Regions from separate parts of the Hymenobacter sp. UYP22 genome, predicted to be linked through region 2. Evidence: riboswitches for the same ligand, from Rfam matches in the RefSeq annotation. Region 2 holds a riboswitch; each other region holds the start of a gene.
The links. Region 2 has a riboswitch for S-adenosylmethionine ahead of metH (methionine synthase). Riboswitches for the same ligand answer to the same signal wherever they lie in the genome.
Positions count from the first base shown of each region.

Region 1: it holds a riboswitch for S-adenosylmethionine, as region 2 does, so the genes downstream of both, ABIB60_RS09550 (SusC/RagA family TonB-linked outer membrane protein) here and metH (methionine synthase) in region 2, are expected to answer to the same signal.
Region 3: it holds a riboswitch for S-adenosylmethionine, as region 2 does, so the genes downstream of both, ABIB60_RS04210 (O-acetylhomoserine aminocarboxypropyltransferase/cysteine synthase family protein) here and metH (methionine synthase) in region 2, are expected to answer to the same signal.

Region 1 covers NZ_JBEPPK010000004.1:233,554-241,404, reverse strand. The annotation lists gene ABIB60_RS09555 (RagB/SusD family nutrient uptake outer membrane protein) at 1-1,290, opposite strand, end outside; gene ABIB60_RS09550 (SusC/RagA family TonB-linked outer membrane protein) at 1,429-4,455, opposite strand; SAM riboswitch class I at 4,935-5,026, opposite strand; gene ABIB60_RS09545 (DUF5694 domain-containing protein) at 5,594-6,448, shown strand; gene ABIB60_RS09540 (hypothetical protein) at 6,462-7,685, opposite strand.
Region 2 covers NZ_JBEPPK010000002.1:515,964-523,814, forward strand. The annotation lists gene ABIB60_RS05650 (GMC family oxidoreductase) at 1-927, opposite strand, end outside; gene ABIB60_RS05655 (gluconate 2-dehydrogenase subunit 3 family protein) at 1,034-1,624, opposite strand; gene ABIB60_RS05660 (SDR family oxidoreductase) at 1,710-2,714, opposite strand; gene ABIB60_RS05665 (PA14 domain-containing protein) at 2,820-3,941, opposite strand; SAM riboswitch class I at 4,384-4,497, shown strand; gene metH (methionine synthase) at 4,571-7,851, shown strand, end outside.
Region 3 covers NZ_JBEPPK010000002.1:173,879-181,729, forward strand. The annotation lists gene ABIB60_RS04195 (erythromycin esterase family protein) at 1-2,553, opposite strand, end outside; gene ABIB60_RS04200 (lipocalin family protein) at 2,683-3,102, opposite strand; gene ABIB60_RS04205 (LysM peptidoglycan-binding domain-containing protein) at 3,330-3,626, shown strand; SAM riboswitch class I at 3,983-4,096, shown strand; gene ABIB60_RS04210 (O-acetylhomoserine aminocarboxypropyltransferase/cysteine synthase family protein) at 4,479-5,858, shown strand; gene metX (homoserine O-acetyltransferase MetX) at 6,149-7,186, shown strand; gene ABIB60_RS04220 (homoserine dehydrogenase) at 7,176-7,851, shown strand, end outside.

The DNA of each region.
Region 1 (7,851 bases), on a different contig from region 2:
CCAGCGGCGCTGGTCGGTAACGCCAAGCACGGCCCCGGCCCGGCCGGTGCGCACCAAGTCAAACCACCGGTCGGCCTCGAAGGCAAACTCCACCCGCCGCTCGTTCTCAATAGCGAGTAGCAGAGCGTCGGCAGTAGCGGCGGTGCTGGCCGGCACTCCGGCACGGTTGCGCACGGCGTTCAGGTCGGTCAGGGCATCGGTGAGCTTGCCTTGCTTGGCGCGGGCCTCGGCCCGGATAAGGTACTGCTCGGCCAGGCGCAGCACGTAGCTAGGGTCGTCGCGCTGAGCTGAGCGGCTGTAGAGGTTGCCGTAGGTGACGTTGCTGCCGGCAATAACCGTGGTAGCCAGCAGGGCTGAGCGGCTGCCGCCCACGGTGGGGTCGTTGAGCAGGGCAATGGCGGCCGGTACGGGCTGAAAGTTAAACTGTCCGCCCAGGGCGCTCGGGAACCAGTTGTTCCACATGGAGTTGGCGTCGGAATTGCTGAACGTCAGCTCAAACACCGATTCCCGGCTCAGGAAGGGTGCCGTGGAAATGGTCCGGTAAGGTGTTACCAAGCCGTAATTGCTGCTCCCGATTACCTGAGTGGCGTAGGCTTCAGCATCGGCCCATTGCTGGCGGTAGAGGTGCAGGCGGGCCCGGAGGGCGCGGGCGGCGGCCTTTACGGCCCGGTTGCGAGTGGCAGCCTCGGGCAGTAAGTTTTCGGCCTGAGTTAGGTCGGCCAGCACCTGGTCGTAGGTTTGCTCGCGGGTGCTGCGCCGGATTCCCCGGCCGTTTTCCTTGGTGCGGGTGGGCGTGAGCACCAGCGGTACTCCACCCCAGCCCCGGCCCAAATCAAAGTACACCAGGGCCCGCAGGAAGTAAGCCTCGCCCAGTAGCTGGTTTTTCTCGGTTGCCGTCAGCAGCGGGTCACTGATGCCGGGTAGGGCTGCCAGCACGTTGTTGGCCCCGTTCACGGCCTGGTACATCTGGGTCCAGGCCTCGGTAATGAGCACGTTGTCGGCGCTGAGCTGGTTCTGGTCAATCTGCAGAAACTGGTTCAGCGTACCATTGAAGCGCACATTCTCGCCGGGCAGAAAACCCAGCACCGGCCAGTTGAGCTGATAGTAGGCCTGCACCCGGTCATACACGCCGATGGTGGCGGAGCGGGCACTGCTGGCATCGGTAATGGCCTGGTCGTCGGGGAGCTGCTGCACCGGCGTGGGGTCCAGCAGGTCGTTGCAAGCCGAAATGCTCAGGGTAAAAGCACCCAGCACGGCGGCAAACAGCAAGTGGTATAGCGAAGATTTCATCGAAGTCGGATTCTGAAAACAGGGTGTACTGTCATGCTGAGCGCAGCCGAAGCATCTCTGCCGCTGGCTAACTCAATCGTGTGGACGAAGCGGTAGAGATGCTTCGGCTGCGCTCAGCATGACGGGCTTATATCTTGGTTATAAGCCCACCGTGAGGCCCACCTGGAAGGTGCGGGGCTGGGGCACGGTGGCCCAGTCGAAGTTTTTGGTGTTGCTCACCCCGCTCTGGGAGTTCACCTCGGGGTCCAGGCCGGAGTAGGGCGTGATGGTGAAGAGGTTGGCGGCCTGCACGTACACGCGCAGGGAGTTGAGGCGGGCCCGGCCTACTACCTGCTGGGGCACCGTGTAGCCCAGCGAAATGGTGCGTAGGCGCAGAAAGGAGCCATCCTCCAGGTACCGGTCGCTCAGGTTCTGCACCACGCCGCCGTAGTTGTTGGAGGCCGGGTTGGTAGTCAGGCGCGGAATGTTGGTGATGTCGCCGGGCTTCTGCCAACGGTCCAGCTGTTCGCGCAGGTAGCCGATGTTGCTCTGCGTGCCACCGTGCACCAGGAAGAAGCGGTTCATGTTCATGATTTTCGCGCCTTGCTCGAAGTTCAGGGTGAAGCCAAAATCCAGGCCTTTGTAGCTCACCGAGTTGGTTACGCCCCCGAAATAGTTGGGCCAGGCGTTGCCCACCAGCTGGCGGTCGGCCACCGAAATCTGCCCGTCGCCATTCACGTCCTTGTACTGGGCGTCGCCGGTTTCGGGGTTCACGCCGGTTTGGTGATAAAGCCAGAAGGAATAGAGCGGAGCTCCCTCTTCGAGCCGGAATATGTCGCGGGAGCCGGAGGTAATGGGCGCGGCCAGCTTCTCGATGCGGTTCACATTGCGGGCCACGTTGGCGGTAGTGCTCCACTGCACGGCCGAGGTGCGGGGCAGCCAGTTGGCCGTTAGCTGCACCTCGAAGCCCTTGTTGCTCACGGCCCCGTAGTTTTCCACCACTGAGGCAAAACCCGTTTTGCGCGGCACCGGCACGTTCAGCAGCAGACCCGAGGTGTACTTGTCGTAGTAATTCAGCTCCAGCAGCAGGCGGTTTTGCAGCACAGCTGCATCCAGGCCTACGTTCCACTGCCGGGTGCTTTCCCAGCTCAAATTGGGGTTGGCCAGCTGAAGGGGGGCGGTACCGGGCAAATCGAGGTAGTTGGCCCCGCCCTGCACCAGCCCGCGGGCGGCAAAGTCGCTGATGCCGGCCTGGTTGCCCGTTTTGCCCAAGCTGCCGCGCAGCTTCAGCTCCTGAAACACGTTCAGGTTCCGGATAAACTCTTCCTCGCTCAGGCGCCAGCCCAGGCCCACGGCCGGGAAGTAGCCCCAGCGGTTGTCGGCCCCGAAGCGGGAGGATGCGTCGGCCCGCAAGCTCACATCGGCGGTATAGCGCTGCTTAAAGCTGTAGGTAGCTTTGCCGAAGAAGGATAACAGCCCGGCCTGGGAGCGGGACGAGGAACCCGTTTGGGTAGCGGCCGAGGCAATGCTGGTCAAATCATTGCTGGGGAACTGCTGGCCCGAGAGGCTGGTGCGCTGGAAGGTGTTTTTCTGGATGGTATTGCCCACCAGGGCCTGCAACGAATGGTCCTCGCCGAAATCCACCGAGTAGTTCAAAGTCTGCTCGTTGAGCAGAGTGATGTCGCGGGATAGGAAGGAAGTAGCCGTGCCCCGGGGCTGCCCGGCCAGGATGAGCGTGTTGTTGAAGTTGTTCTCGTACATGTCGTTGAAGTCGATGCTCCAACTGCTGCGCAGGGTCAGGTGCTTGCCGAATTGGTACTGCCCATACACATTTGAGATGACGCGGGAGCCCACCGCATCGTTGTTCAGATTGTCAATCAGGGCCTGGTGATTATCGAAGGAGCCGTACTTGGCGTAAGTGCCGTCGGGGTTGTAAATTGGCAGGTTGGTGCGCGGAAATAGGGCCGAGTTGATGACGCCCACCGGGTTGTTGTCGTTGCTGCTCACGTTGCGGTGGGTGCGCGTGAGGGCCGTACTGGTTCCAATGCGCAGCCTATCGGTCACGGAGTTATCCAGGTTCACGCGCAGGCTAAACCGGTCGAAGTTGGTAGGCTTGGCAATGCTTTCCTGCCGGAAATAGCCGCCTCCGATGTAGAACTGCGTTTTAGCCGAGCCCCCGGCCGCCGACAGCTCGTAGCTCTGGGTCTGGGCCGTGCGGAACACATCAGAAAGCCGGTCGTAGGTTTGCTGCTCCTCGGGTAGGCCGCGCCCCCCGGCGGCCACTGGGCGGTAGGGCAGCTGGGCGGGGTTGCCGCCGTCGTTCAGAAACCGCTCGTTTTCCAGCTGAGCCAGCTCCGGGCCGTTCACCAGCTCGTACTGTTTGGGCGCCTTCGACCAGCCGTGGTAGGTGTTGAAGGTGATGCGGGTTTTGTCGCCGGCCTTGCCGCGCTTGGTCTGGATGAGCACCACCCCATTGGCCCCGCGCGACCCATAGATGGCCGTGGCGTTGGCGTCCTTCAGGATTTCGATGCTCTCGATATCCTGGGGGTTGATGTCGGCCAGCGGGTTGCTGGATACCTGGTTGCCCAGGCCGGTGGCAATCAGGTTGGTGTTGTTGATGAACACCCCGTCCACCACGTACAGGGGGTCGTTGCTGGCATTCACGGAGTTGCTGCCCCGGATGCGGATGAACACCCCGCCGCCCGGCACCCCCGAGTTGGCCGATACCTGCACGCCGGGCGCTTTGCCCTGCAACAGCTGGTCGGGGCTGGCCGCCGGAATGTCCTTCAGCGCATCACCCTTCACCGAGCTGATAGCGCTGGTCAGGGTCTTGCGGTTTTGCTCGCTGTAGCCCGTCACCACCACCTCCGATAGTTGCTTCACGTCGGCTTTCAGGGCCACACGCACCGGGCCGGCGGAAGCATCCACGGTCTGGCTTTCGTAGCCAATGGCGCTAACTGTTAGGGTGCTGCTACCAGGCGGTAGGGTCAGCGAAAAAGTGCCATCGGGGCCGGTAGAGGCGCCTACGGTGGTGCCTTGGACCACCACCGTAACGCCCGGCAAGGGGCTGCGGTCCGTGGCATCTACGATGGTGCCGGTTATGGAGGAGGCGGCCGTCTGGGCGAAACTCGCCGGGGCCAGGCCTGCCACCACTGCTGGCACCGCCAGAAGGGTAGAGGATTTCATACTGCAGAAAAAGCAAGGGATGAGCATGCGCAGCCGTAACAGCAGCCTACTCGGGGGCTGCGCGGGCGCGTTGGGAGGTGAATACCAAAGAGGGCAAAAACCCTGGGGTAAAACTTCCGCTCCTACACCCAGCTTGTGCACAGCCGGGGGCCAGTAGGCCGGCAAGGGGCCGGTGGAACTAGCAGTTTGCGGAGAAAGGAAGTAGGGAGGATCAGGCTATTCCAGAGGCCGAAGCAGTCGGCGCACAGAAAAACCCCGCGGGCATGGTGGGCCCGGGTACGGCGTAGAACAGTGGCGCGCTACCGCTCCGCTCTACCGGCAAGCAAAAAGCAAGAAAGGGTAACCCTATGCCTTAGCAGCCCATGCCCACCATCCGCATACAGACGGCGCCACGCATCAGGCCACAACATCCATGCTGTACGGATGCGCGGGTACGGGTACTGCTGGGGGTGCTGGTGAAGGACTTCACGGCGTTGTTGTTTTTATATGGTCAGGACTTGGCACCGTTCCGGATGTTCCGGGGGTTGTCGGCGGTTCATCGAGCCTGTCTCTCCGCGCCTCTGTATAAAAACAATCCTTTGTGGGGTAAAGAATTGATGTTGCAAATGTACTGGCGCGCTTTTCGAAAAACCAAATTTTTGTTTCAGCGCCGGCTATTAGGGCAACAGTTCCACCTGGGCGTTCGTGCTCAAAATATTCCTTTTTGCTTATTTTAAGCGCTATTTAGGTGTTATAAATACCTGCTTTGTGGGTCTGATTGCCGCAGTTTTTCAATGAAATTATTCTGCTTTAAGAGCCGTCGGGCAACGTTTTGGCAAGCAGCAGGCGTCCTCTGGGCCAGCAGCTGCCAGCAACTGGCTTGTACCCGGCGGGCTCAAGCCAGTTGCTGACATACGCACCGGCCCGCGGGCCAGCAGCTGATTATCCGACCATTGATTGTAACTCGCGCTTCTAGAGCGTGTGGACAGTCGACGAAATGTTTTACATAGCACGTCATGCAGAGCGCAGCGAAGCATCTCGCGTGCTGATGTTGCGAGGGTAAGCAGACTTCCGCACACGAGATGCTTCGCTGCGCTCTGCATGACGTTCCTTCGGCGCGACTGTTCACATAGCCTAGCCGATTATCTACTTGCCATTCATGAAGAAAACCTGTCTTTCCATCCTGTTTGCCGCTTTTTCTTACGCCAGCTTGGCCCAGAAGCCCACCACCGAGGTTATGGTTGTGGGCTGCGACCATCTGAACCAGATTTACAAAGCCGATAAGCCCACCACCGATGTGCTGACGCCCCAAGGCCAGCAGAATATCAGCCGCTTCACGGCCGCCATTGCCAACTACCAACCCGATATGCTGGTGGTAGAAGCCCTGCCCGAGGAGCAGCCCCGCCTCGACAGCCTCTACGCCCTGTACCGCCAGGGTAAGCTGGACCTGGCCACCCTGCCCGGCGGCCGCAGTGAGATTTACCAGGTGGCGTTCCGGTTGGGCAAGCAGCTGCAACTGCCCAAAATTTACTGCGCCAATGCCCCGGGCGGTACATCGCAGGGTATTTTGCGCACCGGCCAGAATATTGAGGTATACCAGCAGGCTGGCGCGGAGCTGAGCAAAGTAGCCGGCGCCAAAAGGGCCGCGCTGGAAGATGGGAGCTTGCCCCTGTACCGGTACCTGGCCGCCATCAACCAGCCGGAGCTGTACAACCTGGTGTACCGGCTGCGCTACGTGACGCCCGCCCGGGTAATGAACAGCCGCTTCACCAACCCCGATGCGGCCGTGGATACGGCCTTCGTAAACCCCCGCTACATTGGGGCGGAGTTGATTTCGGTGTTCAAAAACCGGGACTATAAAATCTACTCCAACATCGTCACGCAGGCCTTGCAGAGCCGCCCGCAGCGGGTGCTGGCGCTGTTCGGGGCCGCGCACATCGGCTCCCTGCAAAGCATCTTCGCCAGTGACCCGGAGTTTCGGGTGATGGAGTCGCGGAAGTACCTGAAGAAGTAAGCCAATGGTTGTGCTATTGGCGTCGGCCATCAGAGCAGGTGAGTATATTCTTTGCCACCTGTTGAAAGAAAGGCATGCGGTGGCGTGAGGCAAATTCCTGAACTGAAATCTGCAGCCGGGATACCTCCGCACTGTCTGTAGTGAAATGCAACCCAGTTAGCCACAGATACACTTGATAGTAATCAAGTAGCCAAGTGTGCGTGTCTAGGGTAAATAGGGCTTGCAGGCCTTCTGGTCTGGTAGTTGTTTGGCCGGTACGCAAATGAGCTACCGCCTCAAAAGCCCGCAGTAGCTCGGCGTATACATTCTGTTGTAGGGCAGCTACCGTTGGAAATGCCGCCCACGTTGTGGCTATCCAATCAGTCAGAGCGGCAAACTGCTGAGTAAGGAATAGTGCCTCCGCTACCAGAAAATGATAACCGGCCGGAAAGAGATTATAAAAATCAGGTAAGGCTGGCGAGGGCAGAGTAGGCTGCGGAATGCTAGCTGCTTCCTGCTGCAACTGCTGCAACAGCGCGTTTGATAATGGCTGATTAGGCGCTTCATACCAAGCTGCCATTATCTGGGCAAACGCTCGTCGTCCCCGGGGAAAGGCGTGCGTTTTGGGGGGCACAGGTAAGGCTAGTAGCAACGGCAGGCGCGTCTGCCAGGCGGCGGTATCTTCGGCCAGAAACTCTCCCAAAAACAAGGTGCAGTGCCCGAAAAGCTGGGCTTCAGGAGTGCGTTTGTGCCGTAGGTATTCCGTCAGTATTTCTCCGTACGCTCCGGTCAGGTAAGCTAGGTCAACAAATGACTCCACAAACAGCTCTTGACCGGCCGGGTGGGCCGCCAACCGCAAAGCCAGCGGGGCGGCCGCGCCAGTAGGAGCAACCGGGCGTGTAACCCGCCCCAGAAAGTAACCCAATAGCAGCCGCTCTGGGTAAGAAAGCAGCGCCATGCCCAGCAGCTCCGGAATATCGGGTGGGGGAGAACTGGTGAGTGGAGCAGTTACCAATGCGGATACAGAGCGTCCAAACGCCGCAAAGTCGGGGTGACCCGCATAGCGGGCCAGCGTATCGAGAGTATGCAGATGATAGCCGCCTTCTTTGCTTACCAGCCCAAAAAAACGCCGTAATGTACTCGGACTTAGGCGCCGCCCACCAGTGGCCGCGGTTTTTTGCAGCTCTGCCTCCAAGGCGTCACAGTGGCTGGGGTAGCGCAAAGGCTGGCCAAAGCGGGTGGCTACGGCTTCGCGCAAAGCCGAGTGAAGAGGAGGAGCAAGATGTGGCACGGAGTAAAGTTGGAATTCAACAGTTAAAGAAAAGAAATTTTTGGCCTTTGCGCCTTGGTCCTATCAACGCGCACTTTTGGGCAGTCATTTATGCGTCTACTACTATGAAATGCACGAACTGCGGCCGGGAAAA
Region 2 (7,851 bases):
CTGACGCACCGTTTGGCCGTGCTGCTCATACACCACGCCCGTTACGCGGCCGGTGGCGTCGCGCTCAATTTCGGTCACGTAGGCATCAGCCCTGATTTCGGCCCCGTAGCTTTCCGCCAAGGGCAGAAAGGTTACGTCCATACTGGCTTTGGCGCCCCGGTTGCAGCCCGCCTGGCAAAAGCCCCGGTTGGTGCAGGCCTCACGCCAGCCAATGCCCTCCTGGTAATAGCGCGCCGACAACGCCGCGTTGGCCGCCGGAGAGGTGGTAATACCGAGTTGGGCACAGGCTCGCTCCATAAGCTGGGCCGCTCCATTGAGTGGCAGCGGAGGCAGCGGGTAGCCCTTGCGGCGGCCAGCATCCCAGGGGTAAGGCGTAGGACCCGATATGCCCAGAAAGTGCTCTATTTCCTCGTAGTACGGCTCCAGCTCTTCGATACCAAACGGCCAGTCTACACCCTGCCCAAAGTCGGTGTGCAGCTTTAAGTCGCCACGGTGGGCGCGGGGCGTGTAGGCGGTGTAGTGCAACGTGGAGCCACCCACGCCGGTGCCGGAGTTGTTTTTACCGAAAGCCACCGGGTTTTGCCCGGCCGAAAGGCGCTCATCATTCCAGAACAGGAAGTTCTGGGCTTTCTCGTCGGTGGCGTAGTCTTTGGTCGGGTCGCGGCGTGGGCCGGCTTCCAGGGCCACCACCTTTAAACCGGCCATAGTCAGCCGGGCCAGCAGGGGCGCTCCACCCGCACCAGTACCAATTACCACGCAGTCTACTTCCTCAATAAAATCAGGAAGGGCAGCTGGTTGCTCCTGCTCGGTAGGGGTAGCGGCCGGGGCCGCCTCATTCTCGGCCAGAATATTTTTAAGCAGTGGGTCTTGTATTTCGGGCTGAACCGGGTTCAGCACGCCTTCTTCGAGTACTTCTTCTTCGGGCATGTGCGGTGAAATGGTGAAGTGGGGAGATGGTGGGTTGGACGTTCCATCGACGTAAGCAGCTTACATGATGCAGTTTGACCATCAAACTCACCATTTCACTGACTCACTAACTCTCAGCAGGTTCCCGGTCTTCCCGCTCGTTGAGGCCGATGCGCGTCCAGCCGGGTTGGTCGGCCATGCCCACGTACCCTATTTCCTCCTGGGCCAGAGGGTGGGCGTAGTAGCTTTCCGTCAGTTCGGCCAGCATTTCCTCAAAAAAGTATTTCTGCGACACTTGCGCCCAGTTTTCACCCGACGCTTTTTCGGCCGCCAACTGCCCCAGCACAGTATCCTGGGCGGTTTCATTAAGCTCCATAAACGGCTGCTGAAACTGCGCCTGGGCCGCCTGATTGATACCACCCAGGCCCAGCCGGTAGGCTTCCCGGTCGGGGGGCATCACATCATAGCGCCAGCCATCGGCCCGGCCTTCCGCCAGCCGCTTATCCACGTTCGGGGCCAGCTCAATGGGCGCTTCCCGTTCGGGCTGGGGGAAAAGGCGGGCAGCCACGGCCCGTAACAACTGGTAGGTATCGGCGTCGAAAAACTGCGGCACATAGTTTGTCGAAATAGTGAGCCGGGCTTCCAGCGCCGCTTTGGTGGCGGGCGTCACATGCTCGGAATCAAGCAGCGCCCGGACGGTGCCTTGGGGATATTTCATAGGGGTGAGGTGGAGAGTTTGCGAACTTGTGAAAGGCAGCTGCTGGCCAACGGCGCTTCGCAACTTCACCGCTTCACCCGTTTACTTATTGGTCGCTGCTCATTTTGCCGCCGGTAACGTGCACCAGGGAGCCAGTCATAAAGGAGCCGTCCTGGGAGGCCAGCAGCACGTAGGCAGGAGCCAGCTCCTCAGGCTGACCAGGGCGGGCCAGGGCCACCTCGTAGCCAAATTTTTCCACCTCCTCCCGGGGCATGGTGCCGGGAATGTTGGGCGTCCAGACGGGGCCGGGCACCACGCAATTCACCCGGATACCCTTTTCTCCCAGATAAGTAGCTAGGCTTTTGGTAAGGGCATGAATGGCCGACTTCGTGCAGGCGTAATCCACCAGAATAGGAATGCCAGTGAGGCCTACAATGCTGCCGGTGTTGATGATGCAGTCGTCCTGCTTGAAGTGAGGAATGGCGGCTTGCGCCATCCAGATGTAGCCGAGAATGTTAGTATCGAACGTGCGGCGGATTTGCTCCTCCGAAATATCCTCGAACTTCTCCTGGGCCATCTGGAAGGCCGCGTTATTGACCAGAATGTTGAGGCCACCTAACTCGGCGCGGGTGCGGCGCACGGCTTGCTTGCACTGTTCCGGGTCACGCACATCCAGCTGCAGCAGAATGCACCGGCGCTGCTGAGCTTCTATTAGCCGTTTGGTTTCCTCGGCATCTTCCACGTTTTCGTTGAAGAGAACAGCCACGTGAGCTCCTTCCATGGCAAACGCCACTGCTACCGCCCGCCCAATGCCCGAGTCGGCACCGGTTATGAGGGCAATTTTATCCTGCAGCTTGCCAGCCGCCCGGTAGGTACTGAAGCTCATGCCGGGCTGCAGCTTCATGTCGGCCTGTTTGGCGGGGTAGGGCAGCGTTTGGGCGTGCTGCTTCATGTCCTTGGCCGTGGGGCGTTTCACGGGCTCAGGCACTTCGGCGGCAACTTTGGACGCCTGTTTGGCGGCGGGCGTAGCGGCCGTTTTGGCGGCTTTGGCGGGAATAGGATTTGCGGGAGTGGCGTCTTGTTTAGGAGTCGCAGCTTTCTTTGCAGCCATAGCGGAAGTGGTAAGGAATAGTGCTGAGCTTATGCCTTACGCGAAACTGCTGAGGTTGTTGAGCCTTGGCCAAATTGATGTACGTACACGCGGCAGCTCAGGCTATTACTGCACTATTACTTCCACCCGACGGTTTCGAGGCCTCTGCTCTGGCTGGCGGTTATCGGCCACCGGCCGGGTTCCCCCGTAGCCCACGGCCGTCAGCCGCACCGAATCGATACCCTGCCGGACCAAGTAGCGACGTACCACTTGGGCCCGCTGCTGGGAGAGGCGCAGGTTCAGGTGGGCCTCGCCCACGTTATCGGTATGGCCGGCCACTTCCAGGCGCAGAGCGGGCTGACGGCGCAGGGTCTGGGCCAGTTCGTTGAGCATGGGCTGGCTCGAAGGCAGCAGCTCGGCGGTGCTCTGGGTGAAGTACAGGTTGGGTAGTTCCACGGCCGCGCCTTTGGCCAGGTTGCCCAGCTCCGCCAGCGCCGGCCGGTCATTCTTAGGCGGGCGCGGCCGGCTGGCCACGACGGGCCGGGGAGTTGGTTTGGTAGTCAGAACGGGCGTGGGTTTTGGCAACGGTGCGGGCGTGGGGCGCGGGCGGTACCCGATGACCAGGGCCGCCTTTACAGGCGTAGACTTGATACGGCCCCGCCGGGCGACCAGATAGGCCGCCGAATCAGCAGCGTTGGTGAGTTTAACCCGCACTGGCCGCGCCGACCAGAGGTAGCGCGTTGGAATGGGCTGAACGTTGGATTGGCTACCGAAGAAATCCACCATCGACGCGTCGGGCCGCTGCCAGGCCAGCAGCAGCCGGGAGTCCAGCGCGTTCTGATAATACTCCACCCGCAGCGCATAGCGCTTCCCGGCCTCCATCCGCACGCGGGCCTGTCCCTTGGTAAAGTACTGGTCGCGCCAGGAGTCGAACAGCAGCTGGTTGTCCAGCCACACCCGCACGCCGTCGTCCACGGTCAGGTGCAGCACGTACTGGCCCGTCACGGGGGCTTCCAGAAACCCCGTCCAGCGCACCGAGAAATGCTCGGCCGGCACGCCCGGGGCGGGCGGCAGCTTGCGCCACTCAAAATCCAGCTGGTTGTCAATGCGCGTCAGTACGGCCCGCTCGAAATTCTGTCCCCGGTAATACGTGCCCGTCAGGCCGCGCGGCGTCAGGGTCTGGGCGGGGCTGAGGAGCGGTGCCAGGAGCAGGGCGGCAACCCCGGCGGCATAGGATAGTGGTAGCATGATAAAAGCGGAAGTGATAAGGAAGACCCAAGCTAGGCAAACTGCCTTTCATTTCAACGAAGCACTCAGCGCATCATTGTCCCATTCCACCAAACGCCCTGCTCTGCCGGCCCGGGCATAGGCCGGGCCCGGCCAAGACAGCAGACGCCGCCCCCCCTCGCCTGCCCAGTTCAACTCGGCGGCCCACTCCTGCGTACACCCCGGTACCTCTCCCGTAACTAACAAACCACCCCATCCCATGGCTGACAAGAAAGAAACCTCCGCCAAAAAAGACCCCTGCTGGAAAGGCTACGAGCAAGCCGGTACCAAGAAGAAAGACGGTAAAACCGTGCCCAACTGCATCAAAAAGGACTAGCTACCTCACTACTCCTTGCTTAGAGCCCGGCCGTGCCAACGGCCGGGCTTGTTGTTTTTAGCGGCTTGCGCTGTATCTTCGCTGTGTTACTTATCCAGAAAGACCGAGGGATTGGGCCCAATGACGTCTTAGCAACCTGAAATAAAACAAGGTGCTAACTCCCTTTTCAAGGCCTTTGCGGGCCTTGAAAGAAGATAAGTACGGAACCGGCCTCCGCGCCCGGCTCTTTCTGGATAGGCACTTTTCGCCGCTGATTTTCCTTAGAAGAGCCGATATGCCGACCGTTCTCACCGCCTCCGCCCGCCCCGACTCGCCCCTCTACGACATTCTGCGCCAGCGCGTCCTGGTGCTGGACGGCGCCATGGGCACCATGATTCAGCGCCACCCGCTGACCGAGGAGGACTTCCGGGGCACCCGTTTCGCCGACCACTCGCACCCCTTGCGCGGCAATAACGACCTGCTTAGCCTCACCCGCCCCGACATCATCAAGGGCATCCACGCCGAGTACTTTGCCGCCGGGGCCGACATGGTGGAAACCAACACGTTCAGCGGCACCACCATTGCCCAAGCCGACTACGCGCTGGAACACGTGGTATATGAGTTGAACTACGAGTCAGCTCGGCTGGCCAAGGAAGCCGCCGACGAGTTTACCGCTCAGAATCCGGCCAAGCCACGCTTTGTAGCCGGGGCCATTGGCCCCACCAACCGCACGGCCTCCCTCTCGCCCGACGTCAACCGCCCTGGCTTCCGCGCCGTGACCTTTGACGAGCTGGCCACCGCTTACCACGAGCAGGTGCGCGGCCTGATTGACGGCGGCTCCGACGCGCTGCTCATCGAAACCATCTTCGACACGCTCAACGCCAAAGCCGCGCTGTACGCGGTGCAGAAGTTCTTCGACGAAGGTGGCCGGGTGGTGCCCGTCATGATTTCCGGTACCATTACGGATGCCTCGGGCCGCACGCTGAGCGGGCAGACGGTAGAAGCTTTCTGGAATTCCATTCGCCACCTGCCGCTGCTGAGTGTGGGGTTGAACTGCGCCCTCGGGGCCGACCAGCTCAAGGTGTACATCAAGGAGTTGAGCCGTATTGCCGACGTACACATTTCCGCTTACCCCAACGCCGGTTTGCCCAACGCTTTTGGCGGCTACGACGAGTCGGCGCAGGAGTTTGCGGGCGTGGTAGAAGGCTACCTCTCCGACCGGCTCGTGACGGTGGTGGGCGGCTGTTGCGGGACCACGCCCCAGCACATTGCCGAGCTAGCCAAGCTGGCCGAAAAGTACGAGCCGCGCCCCTTGCCGGAAGTGCCCCAGGCCACCCGCCTGAGCGGGTTGGAGCCGTTCGGCATCACCGGGGAAAGCCTATTTGTGAACGTGGGTGAGCGGTGCAACGTGACCGGTAGCCGCGCTTTCGCCCGCCTCATCCGTACCGGTGCCTACGAGCAAGCCCTGCAAGTAGCCCGCGACCAGGTGGAAGGCGGTGCTCAGGTGATTGACGTGAACATGGACGAAGGCATGCTGGATTCCGAGCAGGCCATGACCACGTTCCTGAACCTCATTGCCTCGGAGCCCGACATTTCGCGGGTGCCGATTATGATTGACTCCTCGAAGTGGAGCGTGCTAGAAGCCGGCCTGAAATGCGTGCAGGGCAAGAGCATCGTCAACTCCATTTCGCTGAAGGAAGGCGAGGAAGTGTTCAAGCAGCGCGCCCGCACCGTGCGCCAATACGGCGCGGCCGTGGTGGTTATGGCCTTCGACGAAAACGGCCAGGCTGACTCCTACGAGAAGCGCATCGAAATCTGCCAGCGCAGCTACGACATTCTGGTGAACGAAGTCGGGTTTCCGGCCGAGGATATCATCTTCGACCCCAACATCCTGACCGTGGGCACCGGTATGGAGGAACACCGCAACTACGCGCTGGACTTCATCGAAGCCGTCCGTTGGATCAAGCAGAATCTGCCCGGCGCCCTCACCAGCGGCGGCGTCAGCAACATCAGCTTCTCGTACCGCGGCAACGATGTGGTGCGTGAGGCCATGCACTCGTCGTTCCTGTACCACGCCATTCGGGCCGGCCTGGATATGGGCATAGTGAACCCCAGCCAGCTGGCCGTGTACGACGAGGTGCCCAAGGACCTACTGGAACTGGTGGAAGACGTGCTGCTTAACCGCCGCCCCGATGCCACCGAGCGCCTCGTGGACTTCGCCGACACGGTGAAGCAGAAAGACAAAGTGGAAGTGGTGGCCGACGCCTGGCGCAGTTTGCCGGTGAAGGAACGCCTGCAACACGCTCTGATAAAAGGTCTTACTGAGTTTATCGACCAGGATACCGAGGAGGTGCGGCAGCTGGTAGGCCGCCCGCTGGAGGTGATTGAAGGCCCATTGATGGCCGGTATGAACGTGGTGGGTGACCTATTTGGCGCCGGCAAGATGTTCCTGCCCCAAGTGGTGAAATCGGCCCGCGTGATGAAGAAAGCCGTAGCCTATCTGGAGCCCTACCTGCTGGCCGACAAGCAAAGCGGCGACCGGCAAACCGCCGGCAAAATCCTGCTGGCCACCGTGAAAGGCGACGTGCACGACATCGGCAAGAACATCGTGGGCGTGGTGCTGGCCTGCAACAACTTCGACATTGTGGACCTGGGCGTGATGGTGCCGCTGGAAACCATCCTCGACGAAGCCCAGAAGCAGCAGGTAGATGTCATCGGGCTAAGTGGCCTGATTACGCCGAGCTTGGATGAAATGGTGTACGTAGCGCAGGAAATGGAGAAGCGCGGCCTCAAAACCCCACTGCTCATTGGCGGTGCCACTACCTCGCGCCTGCACGCCGCCGTGAAGATTGCCCCCAACTACAGCGGCCCCATCGTGCACGTGAATGATGCCTCCCGCTCGGTGGGCGTTGCCGCCGCGCTGCTGGGTTCCGCCGATGTCGAGTACGCCCGCACCGTGCGTGAGGAGTACCGCCAGCTCCGTGAAGACTACGCCGGCCGCCAGCGCGAGAAAAACTACCTCACCATTGAAGCCGCCCGCGAAAATGGCTTCAAGGCCGACTGGGAAACCACGCCCATCGTGAAGCCGACTTTCCTGGGCACCAAAACCCTGGAAGACTACGACTTGGCCGAGCTAGCCGAATACATTGACTGGACGCCGTTCTTTCAGACATGGGAGCTGAAAGGCCGTTACCCCCGCATCCTCACCGACGAGAATGTGGGCGAGGCCGCCACCCAACTCTTCAACGACGCGCAAGCCATGCTCAAGCGCATCATTGAGGAGAAGCAGCTCACGGCCCGCGCCGTGCTGGGGTTCTGGCCCGCCAACACCGTCGGCTACGACACGGTGCAGGTGTTCAAGGACGATACCCGCCAGGAAGTGCAAACCGAGTTTTTCACCCTGCGCCAGCAAAGCGAAAAAGCGGCCGGCGTGCCCAACCTAGCTTTCTCTGACTTTGTGGCGCCGCGCGAAACCGGTCGGGCCGACTACATCGGGGGCTTTGCCGTGACGGCGGGTATTGGCATCGAGAAACACCTGGAGCGGTTTGAGGCCGAGCACGATGACTATTCCAGCAT
Region 3 (7,851 bases), 340 kb from region 2:
CACGGGGCGCTGGTAAGTTTGCCAGAAATCCGGGCGGTTTGAAACTTTGCCAACCTGCCAAATACCCGTACTGTCCCCGCGTAGCTCGGGCTGGGCATTAGGGTCGGGCACTTCAGCCGCCGACACGACTACTGGCGGCGCGTAATACACGTCGCAGGTTTTCTGGTTGTAAAAATGCCGGCCGCGGCCACTTAGCATGTGCCCAACCTCCAAAGCCTGCGCTACGCTGGCACTGGCATAGTAGCGGCCGGTGCCAGTCTGCTGATACGTTACCACGTGCGTGGTTCGGTGGTCTTGGTACACCGCATTGAAAAAGTGACGGATGTTGCTTCTAGTGCCGTAGTATTTGTGCGCTATGGCGTTTACTTCCGCCGTGTCGTGCTGCCAAAGGCTTTCATAGCGCACCACAGCGTAGTCCTGCTGACGCACGTATATTTTGCCCGAGTAACCCTGAATAAAACCCATCCCGGTAGCTCGGTGGCTGGCCTTCTTGGCCGCAAAACTGAGTACGTAGTATGCTTCTTCGCCCCGTTGTTCTATGCTATCCAGTTGCACTCGGAAGCGGCTTAGAGTGGCCGATTTAAACAGCGGCGAAACGCGCACCGGGTCAAAGCCCCCGGAAAAGCCGTAGCCTGGCTCACTGTACGCGTGGCCGTCAGCCTTCGTCGTTGCCTCACGTTTTTCCTGTACCTGTATCACCGGCCGCTTTTCCAGCATCAAAAAGCCGCCCGCCCAATGTTGGTAGCCCGCAGGCGTCCATTGCCGGCCGGTGTATTCCAGCTCATGACGCAGCGTATCGAACCCCATAATGCGGCGGTGCACGTACAGCTCCTGGGCATAGTCCTGCCGCTCGTAGTTGGTTTCAATGGCCTTGATAACATTCTTCATGATGCGCTTTGGGTCCTGCGACTGGGCACTCACGCGTACATCGGCCAGGGCAAAGGCCGCCGGAACCAAGCGCACATGTAGGGCCGTAGCGTGCTGCGCCGCTAGGGTAGCCGGTTCGTAACCGATGCTGCTCACCTGCACTTGCTCCCCCAGCCGGGCCTCCAGCCGGAACCGGCCTTGCGCGTCCGTAACGGTGCCGGCACTGCGGGCGGGTAGGGCCACCGTGGCGAAGGGAACTGGCTGGCCGGTTTTGCGGTCGAGCACTGTGCCAGTGAGCGTAAGCGCAGCACTGGTTTTACCGGCTATTGGGCGCACATTGGCCCGTTGCCGGCTTAGCACGGCGGGCGGAGCCGCAGCGCCTACAGCCTGGCTGGGCGGGGCGGCAGCCGTCGGCAGCACAGGCTGGGGCGGGGCTATCGTTTTCAGATAGAGGAGCCCATCAATTGCCTCACTCCAGGGGCCGGAAATCGGCAGAAATTCAAACGCATAAGTGGTTAGCCGGCGGCCCGGCGCGTCGTGCTTCAGGCTCACAAAGCTGTACTCCTGACCTTGAGCCAGCAGTTCGGCCTCCAGTGTCCCGAGAGCCGGAGCCGGGACGGATTGATGTTTACCCCAGTACCCAAACCCATGCTTACCACTACCGGCTACTGTACTGAACACATACACCGCATCCGTTCCCAGCGCGGCCTTCACGGCTTGGCCCATCGGGCGAAATCCTTTTAACTCTTCCTGATCCAGTCCGGCCGTGGTATTGGACAGGTGCCCGATGGCGCCCCAGCAAATCACCTTTTCCTGGGGATGGTTGCGCAGGTACCACAGCAGGTTATCGGCCATTTGGGCGTCGCGGGCGTTGCTGTCGGCGGCCTTAAACGTGGCCGAATCTTTGGCACCAGGGTCGTTGGAGGCGTAGTCCTGGGCCAGGGCCTGTATACTCCGCAACTGTTGCAACCAGAAACCAGCCCGCTCCCGGCGTTTAGCGTCCGGGCCAGCGGCTACTTTATCCAGGATTTTTCGCGCCTTGCCAAGCTGCATCTTGAAGAAAACCAGCTGGTGCGAAGGAGGAAAGATGTTGTGCTCTCCCATTGTGCTGATGCACTCATCCAGGTAGTCGTAGGCAATATCGGAGCTACCTTTTTCGGGTCTCAGAAAGGTTTCCAGGTCGTCCAGCATATCATCGTGCCCCCAGCCCACCTGCGAGTCGAAGCCGGCTACGTGCAGCTTGCCCTTGCCCAGCAGCGGCAGCAGCGCCTGAAACTCCTGGGTTTCCGTCCAGACCGGGTACACGGAAGCGGCAATGGCGGCCGGAACCGGAGCGCCCGCCTGAATTGCCCGCTCGGCCTGATCTAACGGATATAGGCTGCTTTCAAACGCCACGGTGGTAAAGCCCATGCGCTCCGCCAGAAACCGGATCAACCGGACTTTGGCCTCGGTAGCCGTACCCACGCCATGGGTGGGCTCGCCCAGCATGACTACCCGCGCCGGACCAATTTCCTGCCGTAAAAACTCCAGGTCACTTAAGTCAGCGTCCGTTGGGTTGATGGTGCGCACCGGGTAGGTTTTGATTGGCGCAACGGCCGCCGTAGTACCGGGCGCATTTTGGGCCAGTAGCGGCCCGGCAAGCATACTTAGCAAGCCACTCAGGGCCAGCATTCGGATAGAAAACATAGGAACAATAGTATGTAGTTGATCAGCAAGCTACATACTTCCGGTAAAATGCATCAAAAAAGCCCTTCTGCACTGGGCAGAAGGGCTTTTTTGAGTTTTTTGGACTGCTATACAAACCTAGCAGCGGGGTTATTCTTTTTCGAGTTTCAGCTCAGCACCGGTAGGAGCTTTGAGCGTCAGCTTGTCATCGGTGAGGGTAACTACATCAAACGTGTTGCTTTGGGCAGCGCCGTCGGGAGTCATGGTGATTTTTTTACCAGCTTGGTCGAAATCGTACTTACCGTTTACGGCACCAGCGGCGGAGGTCATGTTGTACTGGCCGTTGGCGAAGAAGGTGATACGCTCGTCTTCCTGCGCATCAGTCTGCTTTACTTTGTCGCCGGTGGAGCTCAGCTCCTTGTCGGTTTTCCATACTTTGCTTTGGGCACCGTACAGCATATTTACACCTTCTACTTTGCCCTCTTTGCTGCCGCAGGATGCAGCCGTGAAGAGAACCAACAACACCAGCAGGCTGGCCAGGAGGCGGAAGGGAGAGGTCAGGGTTTTCATGGGGAGAGTGAATAGGGTGAAGGATGTGGCAAACTCAACGGCGCAACGGCCGATAATGCGTCTAGTACGGAACCCCGCCGCAAGATGTTTGCCCGGCGGATGCCTGCTCCAGCGGAACATAGTGCAGCTACAACCTAATGTCTGCCACGGCGTAAGAAGCATCTGACTGACTGCCAACCCGGCCGAACGTCGGTGCTTCCCCTCCCACTCTTAACGATTCTACTCCTATGGGACTGTTTGATTTTCTCTCGAACGACGGCGAAAAGAAACCTGTTGAGCCAGCCGCCAAACCTGCCGCCGGTGGTGCTACCGACTTTTTCGGCAACGCCAACCAGCCCGCCGCTACCGAAGGCGAAACCTATACCGTAGTAAGCGGTGATTCCCTTTCGAAAATTGCCCGCAACCACTACGGCGACGGCACCAAGTGGCACCAGATTTATGAGGCCAATAAAGGCATCATTGGCTCCGACCCTGACAAGATTGAAGTAGGCCAGGTGCTTACCCTGCCCAAAGCTTCCAGCTAAGGTTAATTCTTTAAAATATGCAAGAAAGCCGCTCTTATAAGAGCGGCTTTTTTTGTGCGCCAGCCCCCTTGCTACTCGCAATAACTCAGCCTGGCTGTTCACTGGAGCTATTGGCTTATACAGATCAACTTAGTCACTGATTAACTTCGCCCGGCATATCTACCTTCTCTTTTATCTATATTACCCGCTTATTAACAATGTTTTACGCATAATCTCATCCGTTTATAAAACGACATTAGCCAGAAAAAATAATTTCAGCATTTTCCCCAATAATGCTTGCAGATATCAAATCTGCGTTTATACCTTTGCACTACCAACTCGGTACTCCTCCGCTCGCGGCGGGGAAGTTCTCATAGGATTTATACAGAAGTGGCGAGAGAACAGGCTCCCTGACCCACTGGCAACCTTCGACCGCGCGAAAGGTGCCAATTCCTGCCCGACCAGCCATCCGGCGGCGGGGCATATAACTCAGGAGTACCATGGAAAACACCCTCGCTTTCGCCTTTTCAGCCCCTACCGCCTCAGCCGCCATTGCGCCTGCTGTTTCGTCGTGGGTTTTTTGCGTTGCCCCGGCTGCCTCAGCCGCTACCGGCCGAATGCGAATGCGCTGCTGTAGCAGCGCGTGTTGTTGCTGTTGCTAGCCGCAAGCCCGGCCCCGCAGCCCTCTTCCCTCCCAGCCTAGCTTCGGCCCGAGCCGAAGGTGCCTGCTACTAGGCATCCGGCAGGCAACCCACGCGTTACCAACTTCATCGTCAACAATTTGGCATGAACAACGCGGCCTTATTCCCCTCGCGGCGGCTCTGCCTTTCAGGTTCTCTTCCTACCCCCAACGTCTTCAAACTCAGCCCTGCCATGTCCACGCAGAACTTCCATTTCGAGACCCTCCAACTCCACGCCGGCCAGCAGCCTGACCCCGTAACCGGTTCCCGCGCCGTACCCATTCACCAGACTACCAGCTACGTGTTCAGGAATGCTGAGCACGGCGCTAACCTGTTTGCCCTGAAGGAGTTTGGCAATATTTATACTCGCCTGATGAACCCGACTACCGACGTGTTCGAGCAGCGGGTGGCGGCGTTGGAAGGTGGTGTGGCAGCCCTGGCGGTATCCTCGGGGCAGGCAGCGCAGTTTATTGCCCTCAACAACATTTTGCAGGCCGGCGACAACTTTGTGAGCACCACGCACCTGTACGGCGGCACTTACAACCAGTTTAAAGTGGCCTTCAAGCGTTTAGGCGTTGAAGTCCGTTTTGCCGATGGCGACCAGCCCGCCAAGTTTGAGGCCCTGATTGATGAGAAGACCAAGGCTATTTACCTGGAAACCATCGGTAACCCCAGCTTCAGCATTCCTGATTTCGAGGCTATTGCCGCCATTGCCCGCAAGCACGATTTGCCGCTTATTGTGGACAATACGTTTGGGGCCGGCGGTTACCTGTTCCGTCCTTTGGAACACGGGGCCAACATTGTGGTGGAATCGGCCACGAAGTGGATTGGCGGCCACGGCACCAGTGTGGGTGGCGTAATTGTGGATGGAGGCACCTACGACTTCGGCAACGGCAAGTTCCCGCAGTTCACGGAGCCATCTGATGGGTACCACGGGCTGATTTTCAACGACGTATTCGGCAAAAACGGCCCGTTTGGCAACATCGCCTTTATCATCCGGGCCCGGGTAGAGGGGCTGCGCGACTTTGGCCCCTCGCAGAGCCCGTTCAACTCCTTCCTGCTGCTCCAAGGCCTGGAAACGTTGAGTCTGCGGGTGGAGCGCACCGTGGAAAACGCCCTGCGCGTGGCCAACTGGCTGGAGCAGCATCCGCAGGTGGAAGCCGTGAACTACCCTGGTCTGAAAAGCAGCCCCTACCACATCCTGGCCCAGAAATACCTGAAGCGCGGCTACGGTGGGGTACTCACTTTTGCCATCAAAGGCTCCAAGGAAACTGCCACCCAGTTCATTGATAACCTGAAGCTGGTCAGCCACCTGGCCAACGTAGGCGACGCCAAAACGCTCATCATTCAGCCCTCGGCTACTACCCACCAGCAGCTTTCGGAGCAGGAGCAACGCGCGGCCGGCGTGTCGCCCACGTTGTTGCGCCTATCGGTGGGCATTGAGCATTTTGAGGATATCCGGGCCGATTTGCAGCAGGCATTTGACGCGGTGCGCAACGCCGCCTCGCCCAACACCCACAGCACCCTACTGCCCGAACCCGAAACTGAACACGCTGCACCGCTGGAAGTGTAAAACTATGAGAGGGGTTGAAGCCGCCGAGGGCAGGTGAGAGAGCCATCGGCGGCACAACTTCCAGCACGCAGCGCGGGCCCCCATTCCCGGGCTTACGAGAGAGACTCCGGGAATAGCAGGGGTGCCCGCACCTAGCCGGGGCGGAGCCGGGTAGAATTCGACTCCGCCCGCGGGCTAGTTTTTGATTCATAGCATCTAGGTAAGATCAGAGCGTCATACTCCTTCAAGCTCAGCATGGTGGCTTTTTAGCCCCATCCTACCCTACTGCATTCCTTTAGTACTCCTACACAATGCCTTCCGAAGATTCCCACGTGTTTCGTCTGCCTCGGCCGCTGCGGCTGGAAAACGGGGCCGTGCTGCCGCACGTGGAGGTAACCTACCACACCTACGGGCAGCTGAGCCCCACCCGCGACAATGTGCTGTGGGTGTGCCATGCCCTCACGGCCAACTCCGATGTACAGGAGTGGTGGCCCGGTTTGGTAGGTCCTGGCTGTCATTTTGACCCGAGTGAGTGGTTTATCGTGTGCGCCAACGTGCTGGGCTCCTGCTACGGCACTACTGGTCCGCTCACCCCAGACCCCACCAGTGGGGAAGCCGCCTACCAGCAGTTTCCGCTTATTACCATCCGCGACATGGTGGCGGTGCACGAGGCGTTGCGGGAACACCTGGCCCTGACGCGTATCCATACCTTGCTTGGGGGCTCCTTGGGTGGGCAGCAGGCCGTGGAATGGGCCGTTCAGCGCCCGGCCGTATTTGAGAACTTACTACTGTTAGCTACCAGTGCCCGGCACTCGGCCTGGGGTGTTGCCTTCAATGAAGCTCAACGGCTGGCCATCTTCGCCGACCCAACCTACCAGCAGGCTACCCCGGCGGGCGGGGCGGCGGGTTTGCGGGCAGCGCGGGCCGTGGCCTTACTCAGCTACCGCAGCTACGGCGCCTACGGCAGTACCCAAACCGACCAGAACGAGGCCAAAATCACCGATTTTCTGGCCAGTTCTTACCAGCGTTACCAAGGCGACAAGCTGGTGTCCCGCTTCGATGCCTACAGCTACGTGACGCTCAGCCACGCCATGGACTCGCACAATGTGGGGCGGGGCCGGGGCAGCGTGCAGGCGGCGCTGGGCCGCATCCGGGCCCGCACGCTGGTGGTGGGCGTTACCTCCGATGTGCTGTTTCCGCCCCAGGAGCAGCAGGAGTTGGCGCGCTACATCAAAGGGGCCATGTACGCCGAGATGGACTCGCAGTACGGCCACGATGGCTTTCTGATTGAAACCGCTCAAATCACTCATTTCCTCGAACGATTCTACGTCCAGACGTATGTCCACTAACCTTGCTTCCCTACCCGTTTCCGTTGTTTCTGCCCCTGCCCAAGCGTGGCGGGTTGGTTTGATTGGATTTGGCTGCGTAGGCCAGGGCTTGTACGATATTCTGCAGCAGCACCCGGAAAGCAGCTTCGTTATCAGCCGCATTGCCGTAAAAACCCCGCACAAAGCCCGCCCCTTGCCCGCCGAGCGGTTTGAGTTTGACGCCCAGGCGCTGCTTATCGATGATTCCCTGGACGTGCTGGTGGAACTCATTGATGATGCCGACACGGCATTTCGGCTGGTGAGCGAGGCGTTGCGCCGGGGCCGCCGCGTAGTGACGGCCAACAAGGCTATGCTGGCTCGCCACTTGCCCGAGCTGGTGCAGCTGCAGCGCACCGGGCAGGGCACGTTGCTGTATGAAGCGGCCGTATGCGGCAGTATCCCCATTATCCGGACGCTGGACGCCTATTTTGGGCAGGAGCCGCTGCGCCGCCTCACGGGTATTCTGAACGGCTCCTCCAACTACGTGCTCACGCGCATGGGTGAGGATGGCTCCGACTACACGCCGGCGTTGCGGGAAGCCCAGCACAAAGGCTTCGCCGAAACCGACCCGACCCTAGATATGGCCGCTTTCGACCCGCGCTCCAAAGCCGTGCTACTAGCTGCTCACGCCTATGGCTCCTTCCTGA